Regions from separate parts of the Streptomyces sp. NPDC002032 genome, predicted to be linked through region 3. Evidence: riboswitches for the same ligand, from Rfam matches in the RefSeq annotation. Region 3 holds a riboswitch; each other region holds the start of a gene.
The links. Region 3 has a riboswitch for thiamine pyrophosphate ahead of thiO (glycine oxidase ThiO). Riboswitches for the same ligand answer to the same signal wherever they lie in the genome.

Region 1 (2,257 bases), on a different contig from region 3:
AGGGCGATGAGCGCGAAGAGACCGCGCATCCGCCCGACCACGACGACCGCGACCGCGAAGATCGCGGCCAGCAGCGCCATCGGGAGCTTGCGGTTCACGTCGATCACGGAGTACTGGAGGTCACGCGGCGCGTCCGGCGCGTACGCGACCACCACCTCCTGGCCCTTCTCCAACTGCCGCGGCGCGCCCGGCTGGATGATCTCGAAGAAGGCCCGGCCCTTCTCCGGTCCGCTGCCGACCTCGACGGTCGCCTTCTTGCACTCGCCGGTCTGCGCGGCCTGCGCCTCGCGTCCCTCGGGAGTGGAGGTGTCGCCGGTGGGCGGCACTTGGGAGGCGTTCACCGATTTGCAGTCGACCTTCGCCAAGGCGACGACCGTGCCCTGCTGGGTCTGGCGGTCGAAGCCCACCCCGGTCCGCTCGTGGGCCGGGGCGCCGCCCGGCCAGAGCACCGCCATGCCGATGAAGACGGCGGCGGCGAAGGGGATCAGCACGGCGGCGATGACCTTGCGCAGGTGCTTGGAGACCGGAGCCGCCGGCCCGTGGCCGTGGCTGTGGCCGTGCGCATGACCATGGGAGGCACCGGCCGCGGGTCCATGAGGCGCGTGGTCGTGACCGGTGTGGCCCTGGTGATCCGTGGGCTCGGTGGGGGGCTTCGTCGAGGACGTCACTGGCAGATCATCGCAAGAGATGAGGGGGCCCACTATTCAGCACGCCACAGATGACGCTAGCGTGGGGGCACCTTTGCACAACGCGGGAGCTCGGAGCACCGGGCTGAGAGGGCGCTGATCACCGTACGCGCATGAGAATGCGTACGGGAAGAGGCTGCGTCGACCGCCGAACCTGTTACCGGGTAATGCCGGCGTAGGGAGATCAGGTCTCATGACCATTCAGGACGCACGCACGCCTGCCGTCAGCCAGGACGCCGACGGCCAGACCGAGCGCCAGCCCGGCTGGCACAAGGGATACCTGGCGGGCTCCCGCCCGGACATCCGGGTGCCGGTCCGCCAGGTCCACCTCACCAACGGCAAGGACGTCACGCTCTACGACACGTCCGGTCCGTACACCGACCCGCAGATCGACACCGACGTCCGCCGGGGCCTGGCGCCCCTGCGCGAGAACTGGATCATCGGCCGCGGTGACACCGAGGAGTACGCGGGCCGTCCCGCACGCCCCGAGGACGACGGCATCAAGCACACCTCGCCCCGCGGCGGCCTCAAGAACCTCGACGCGGTCTTCCCGGGCCGTCCCCGGCTGCCCCGCCGTGGCCGCGGCGGCGCCGCCGTCACCCAGCTCGCGTACGCCCGCCGGGGCGAGATCACCCCGGAGATGGAGTACGTCGCGATCCGCGAGAACGTCTCCCCCGAGGTCGTCCGCGAAGAGATCGCCGCAGGTCGCGCCGTCCTTCCCGCGAACGTGAACCACCCGGAGATCGAGCCGATGATCATCGGCAAGCGGTTCCTGGTGAAGGTCAACGCCAACATCGGTAACTCCGCGGTCACCTCCTCCATCGAGGAGGAGGTCGACAAGATGACCTGGGCCACCAAGTGGGGCGCCGACACGGTCATGGACCTCTCGACCGGCCGCAACATCCACACCACCCGCGAGTGGGTGCTGCGCAACTCCCCCGTTCCGATCGGCACCGTGCCGCTGTACCAGGCGCTGGAGAAGGTCGACGGCCGGGCCGAGGAGCTGACCTGGGAGATCTACAAGGACACGGTCATCGAGCAGGCCGAGCAGGGCGTCGACTACATGACGGTCCACGCCGGAGTGCTGCTGCCCTACGTGCCGCTCACCGCCCGCCGCAAGACGGGCATCGTCTCGCGCGGCGGCTCGATCATGGCCGCGTGGTGCCTGGCGCACCACAAGGAGAACTTCCTCTACACGAACTTCGAGGAACTCTGCGACATCCTCGCGACCTACGACGTCACGTACTCGCTCGGTGACGGCCTGCGCCCCGGCTCCATCGCGGACGCCAACGACGCCGCGCAGTTCGCGGAGCTGAAGACGCTGGGCGAGCTGAACACGATCGCCAAGCGCCACAACGTGCAGACGATGATCGAGGGCCCGGGCCACGTCCCGATGCACAAGATCAAGGAGAACATCGACCTCCAGCAGGAGATCTGCGAAGAGGCGCCGTTCTACACGCTCGGCCCGCTGACCACGGACGTCGCGCCCGCGTACGACCACATCACCTCCGGCATCGGCGCCGCGATGATCGCCTGGTGGGGCACCGCGATGCTCTGCTACGTCACGCCCA
Region 2 (2,257 bases), on a different contig from region 3:
GAACAGCCCGAAGAAGGCGAGCGGCACGGCCATCAGGGCCAGCCGGACGGCCGTGGCGCGCCCGCCCTCCTTCGGGGAGTCCTGCCGCACTACTTCACGACGAGCGCGGACCATGCCTTGACCCACTGCTCACGGTTCTTGGCGATGGTGTCGGGGGCGACCGTTTCCGGCTTCTCGACGACCACGCCGTGCTTCGTGAACACCTCCGGCAGCTTCGCGTCCTTGACCACCGGGTTCACGAACATCTGGAGCGGCATGTCCTCCTGGAACTTCTTGCTCACCAGGAAGTCGACGAGGGCCTTGCCGCCCTCCTCGTTCTTCGCGCCCTTGAGCAGGCCCGCGAATTCGACCTGGCGGAAGCAGGTGCCGGTGGCCACGCCCGTGGGGGCCTCGGCCGGCTGGGGCTCGCCGTAGAGGACCTCGACCGGCGGGCTGGAGGCGTACGAGACGACCAGCGGCCGGTCGCCCTTGGCCTTCTTGCCGCCCGCGGAACCGGAGAAGCGCTCGTTGTAGGCCTGCTCCCACCCGTCGACGACCTCGACGCCGTTGGCCTTCAGCTTGCTCCAGTAGTCCTTCCAGCCGTCGTCGCCGAACTTGCCGACGGAGGCGAGCAGGAAGCCGAGGCCGGGCGAGGAGGTCGCGGCGTTCTCGGTGACCAGCAGGTTCTTGTACTCCGGCTTGACCAGGTCGTCCAGGGTCTGCGGCGGGGCGATCTTCTTGTCGGCGAAGTACTGCTTGTCGTAGTTGACGCATATGTCGCCGGTGTCGACGGGGGTGACCCGGTGCTGCTGGTCGAGCACGAACTCCGGCTTGACCTGGTCGAGGCCCTTGGCCTGGTACGGGGTGAAGATCCCGTTGTCGAGGGCGCGCGAGAGCAGCGTGTTGTCGACGCCGAAGAAGACGTCGCCGCGCGGGGAGCCCTTGGTGAGGATCTCCTGGTTCAGCGCGGCGCCGGCGTCCCCGGACTTCAGGACCTTGACGGTGTAGCCGCTCTGCTGCTCGAACTCCTTGAGGACCGTGTCGGTCACGTTGAAGGAGTCGTGGGAGACCAGGGTGACCGTCTTGGACTTCGGGGCGTCGCCCGCCCCCGCCGGCTTGTCCTTGGCGTCGCCGCCGCCGCAGGCGCCGAGCGTGGTGATGCCCAGCGCGGCCGCGAGCGCGGCGCCCGCGATCTTCTTGGTGGTGCTCACTGGTGAATTCCTCCTGGGATGTCCAGGAGAAGACGCGGCCCTGCCCGGCGCTCTGTGGGAGCGGACGCCGGGCAGGGCGCAACAGCTTGAGTGATGACCGAACTTCCTACCCCGAATGACCGGGGCGAGGTTCAGAGGGTCTGCGGATGACGGTTACCGCACTCTCAGCGCTGTGGCGCTCCCCTGTCGGAATGATGAAGTTGTCCGGCCACAGGGTACCCCGCGGCCGGTTGTGGGCCTTCCTGGCCGGAATCTAGCGCTCGGAGGCCGCCAGCTGGCCGCACGCGCCGTCGATCTCCTGACCGCGGGTGTCCCGCACGGTCACGGGTACGCCGTGCCGCGCGATGGCCTCGACGAAGGCCTTCTCGTCCTCGGGACGAGAGGCGGTCCACTTCGAGCCCGGCGTCGGGTTCAGCGGGATCAGGTTGACGTGCACGCGCTTGCCCTTGAGCAGCCGGCCGAGCAGGTCACCGCGCCACGCCTGGTCGTTGATGTCGCGGATCAGCGCGTACTCGATGGAGATGCGCCGGCCGGACTTCTCCGCGTACTCCCAGGCCGCGCCCAGGACCTCGCGGACGTTCCAGCGGGTGTTCACCGGGACGAGGGTGTCGCGCAGCTCGTCGTCCGGCGCGTGCAGCGAGACGGCGAGGCGGCACTTGAAGCCCTCGTCGGCGAACCGCAGCATGGCCGGGACCAGGCCGACGGTCGAGACGGTGATGCCGCGCTGCGACAGGCCGAGGCCGTCGGGCTCCGGGTCGGTGAGCCGGCGGATGGCGCCGACCACGCGGTTGTAGTTGGCGAGCGGCTCGCCCATGCCCATGAAGACGATGTTGGACAGGCGCGCCGGACCACCGGGGACCTCGCCGTCGCGCAGGGCGCGCATGCCGTCGACGATCTGGTGCACGATCTCGGCGGTGGAGAGGTTGCGGTCCAGACCGGCCTGGCCCGTGGCGCAGAAGGGGCAGTTCATACCGCAGCCGGCCTGCGAGGAGATGCACATGGTGACCCGGTCGGGGTAGCGCATCAGCACGGACTCGACGAGCGTGCCGTCGTGCAGCTTCCACAGG
Region 3 (2,257 bases):
GCGACGAGCGCGCCCCCGCGCAGCCAGCACACCGACCAGGCGGCGCCGGCCGGGTCGCCGCGCCACAGCAGGGTGTCGGCGCCGCCGTGGTGGCCGGCGTACTGGACGAAGCGGCCGAACTGCTCGGACCAGAAGTAGGGCACGGGGTCGTAGGCCTGGACGGGCTCCCCGGCGAGGATGTTCGCCGCGACCGCCCGGGGGCCCTGGAGGGCGTTGTCCCAGTGGTGGACCAGCAGGCGGGCCCCGTAGCGGGCCGACGGGAAGGAGGCGCAGTCGCCCACCGCGTACACCCCGGGCAGGGAGGTGCGCAGGTGGGCGTCGGCGGTGATGGAGCCGTCGGGGCCGCGCTCGATGCCGGTGCCGTCGAGCCAGGCCGTGGCGGGGCGGGCGCCGATGCCGACGACCACCGCCCCGGCCGCCAGTTCCCGGCCGTCGGCGAGCCGGACCACGCCCCCCTCGATGGCGGCCACCTTGGCGCCGGTGATCAGGGTGGCGCCGGCCTCGGCGTACCACCGGGCCATCGGGGCGGCCACCTCGGCGGGCAGGGCCCCGGCCAGGACCCGGTCCGCCGCCTCGACCACCGTGACGGCGCAGCCCGCCCCGCGGGCGGCGGTGGCGAACTCGGCGCCGATCCAGCCCGCGCCGACGACGACGAGGTCGGGGGCCGCCGCCAGGACGGGGCGCAGCCGGACGGCGTCGTCGAGGGTGCGCAGCAGGTGCACGCCCGGGACGCCGGCGGCGCCGGGCAGGGTCAGCGGCTCGGCGCCGGTGGCCAGCACGAGGACCTCGTACGGGAGGGGGCCGGCCGGGGTGTCCAGTTCGCGCTCGGCGGCCCGTACGCCGGTGACCTCGACGCCCAGGCGCAGGTCGATGCGGAGGTCCTCGAAGTCCACGTCGAAGGCCACGTCGAACGCGGAGTCCTCGGCCTTGCCGAGCAGCACCGCCTTGGACAGCGGGGGCCGGTCGTAGGGCTGGTGGGGTTCGGCGCCCAGGAGGGTCACGGGGCCGGTGAAGCCCTGTTCCCGCAGGGCCACCGCGGTCTGCACCCCGGCCATTCCGGCGCCGACGATCACGACACCGGGCTTCGTCTGCTGCGTCTGCTCGCTCACGCGCCCAGCCTAATGAACTGACGGCCCGTCAGGAACAAGGGGCGGGCGGGATCGGGGCGGCAGGGGCGGCGGCGCGGGTGGGCGGCGCGGGCGCGCGGCGCGGGGAGGCAGCCTTACCCGCCACCCGCGGCGGGGTTAGTCTGGCCACCGTACCTATCGCGGGAGTCCGGGCGCACCGGGCTGAGAGGGAGGCTGGACGGCCTCCGACCGTACGAACCTGATCCGGGTCATGCCGGCGAAGGGAGGGGCTGGACGCCCATGCACTCATCCGGAACATCCGGGGCATCCCGGACGGGAACCGACGTCCTCGTCATCGGGGGCGGCCTCATCGGCCTGGTCACCGCCTGGCGGGCCGCCCGGCGCGGACTGCGCGTCGCCCTGGCCGACCCCGACCCCGGCGGCGGCGCCGCCCGGGTCGCGGCCGGCATGCTCGCCGCCGTCACCGAACTGCACTACGGCGAGGAGACCCTGCTCGGGCTCAACGTGGCCTCCGCCGCCCGCTACCCCGAGTTCGCGGCCGAACTGGCGGAAGCCAGCGGGGGCCTGGACATCGGCTACCGGGCCTGCGGCACCCTCGCCGTCGCCCTCGACGCCGACGACCGCCTCCACCTGCGGGAACTCCACGCCCTCCAGCGCCGCTGCGGGCTGGACTCGCAGTGGCTCACCGGCCGCGAGTGCCGCCGCCTGGAGCCGATGCTGGCCCCGGGCGTGCGCGGCGGGCTGCGCGTCGACGGTGACCACCAGGTGGACCCCCGCCGGCTCGCCGCCGCGCTGCTCGCCGCCTGCGAGCGGGCCGGCGTCGCGGTGCACCGGGCGGCCGCGGCCCGGCTGCTGACCGGGGGCGACCGTGCGCTGGGCGCCGTACTGGAGGACGGTACGGAGCTGCGCGCCGGCCAGAGCGTCCTCGCCGCGGGGTCGCTCAGCGGACGGCTGGCCGGGGTGCCGCCGGAGGTGGCGGTGCCGGTGCGGCCCGTGAAGGGCCAGGTGCTGCGGCTGTCGGTGCCCGCCGCGTACGCGCCGTTCCTGTCCCGGACCGTACGGGCCGTCGTGCGCGGGAGCCACGTCTACCTGGTGCCGCGCGAGAACGGCGAACTGGTCGTCGGCGCCACCAGCGAGGAACTCGGCTGGGACACCACGGTCACCGCCGG

Region 1: another riboswitch for thiamine pyrophosphate. It lies ahead of thiC (phosphomethylpyrimidine synthase ThiC); the one in region 3 lies ahead of thiO (glycine oxidase ThiO).
Region 2: another riboswitch for thiamine pyrophosphate. It lies ahead of ACFYYT_RS07730 (thiamine ABC transporter substrate-binding protein); the one in region 3 lies ahead of thiO (glycine oxidase ThiO).

Annotation. Positions count from the first base shown of each region.
Region 1 covers NZ_JBIASM010000006.1:7,261-9,517, reverse strand. The annotation lists gene ACFYYT_RS15975 (YibE/F family protein) at 1-701, opposite strand, end outside; TPP riboswitch at 741-885, shown strand; gene thiC (phosphomethylpyrimidine synthase ThiC) at 880-2,257, shown strand, end outside.
Region 2 covers NZ_JBIASM010000002.1:791,690-793,946, reverse strand. The annotation lists gene ACFYYT_RS07735 (iron ABC transporter permease) at 1-33, opposite strand, end outside; gene ACFYYT_RS07730 (thiamine ABC transporter substrate-binding protein) at 90-1,190, opposite strand; TPP riboswitch at 1,276-1,385, opposite strand; gene rlmN (23S rRNA (adenine(2503)-C(2))-methyltransferase RlmN) at 1,444-2,257, opposite strand, start outside.
Region 3 covers NZ_JBIASM010000007.1:100,277-102,533, reverse strand. The annotation lists gene ACFYYT_RS18365 (FAD-dependent oxidoreductase) at 1-1,109, opposite strand, end outside; TPP riboswitch at 1,258-1,370, shown strand; gene thiO (glycine oxidase ThiO) at 1,368-2,257, shown strand, end outside.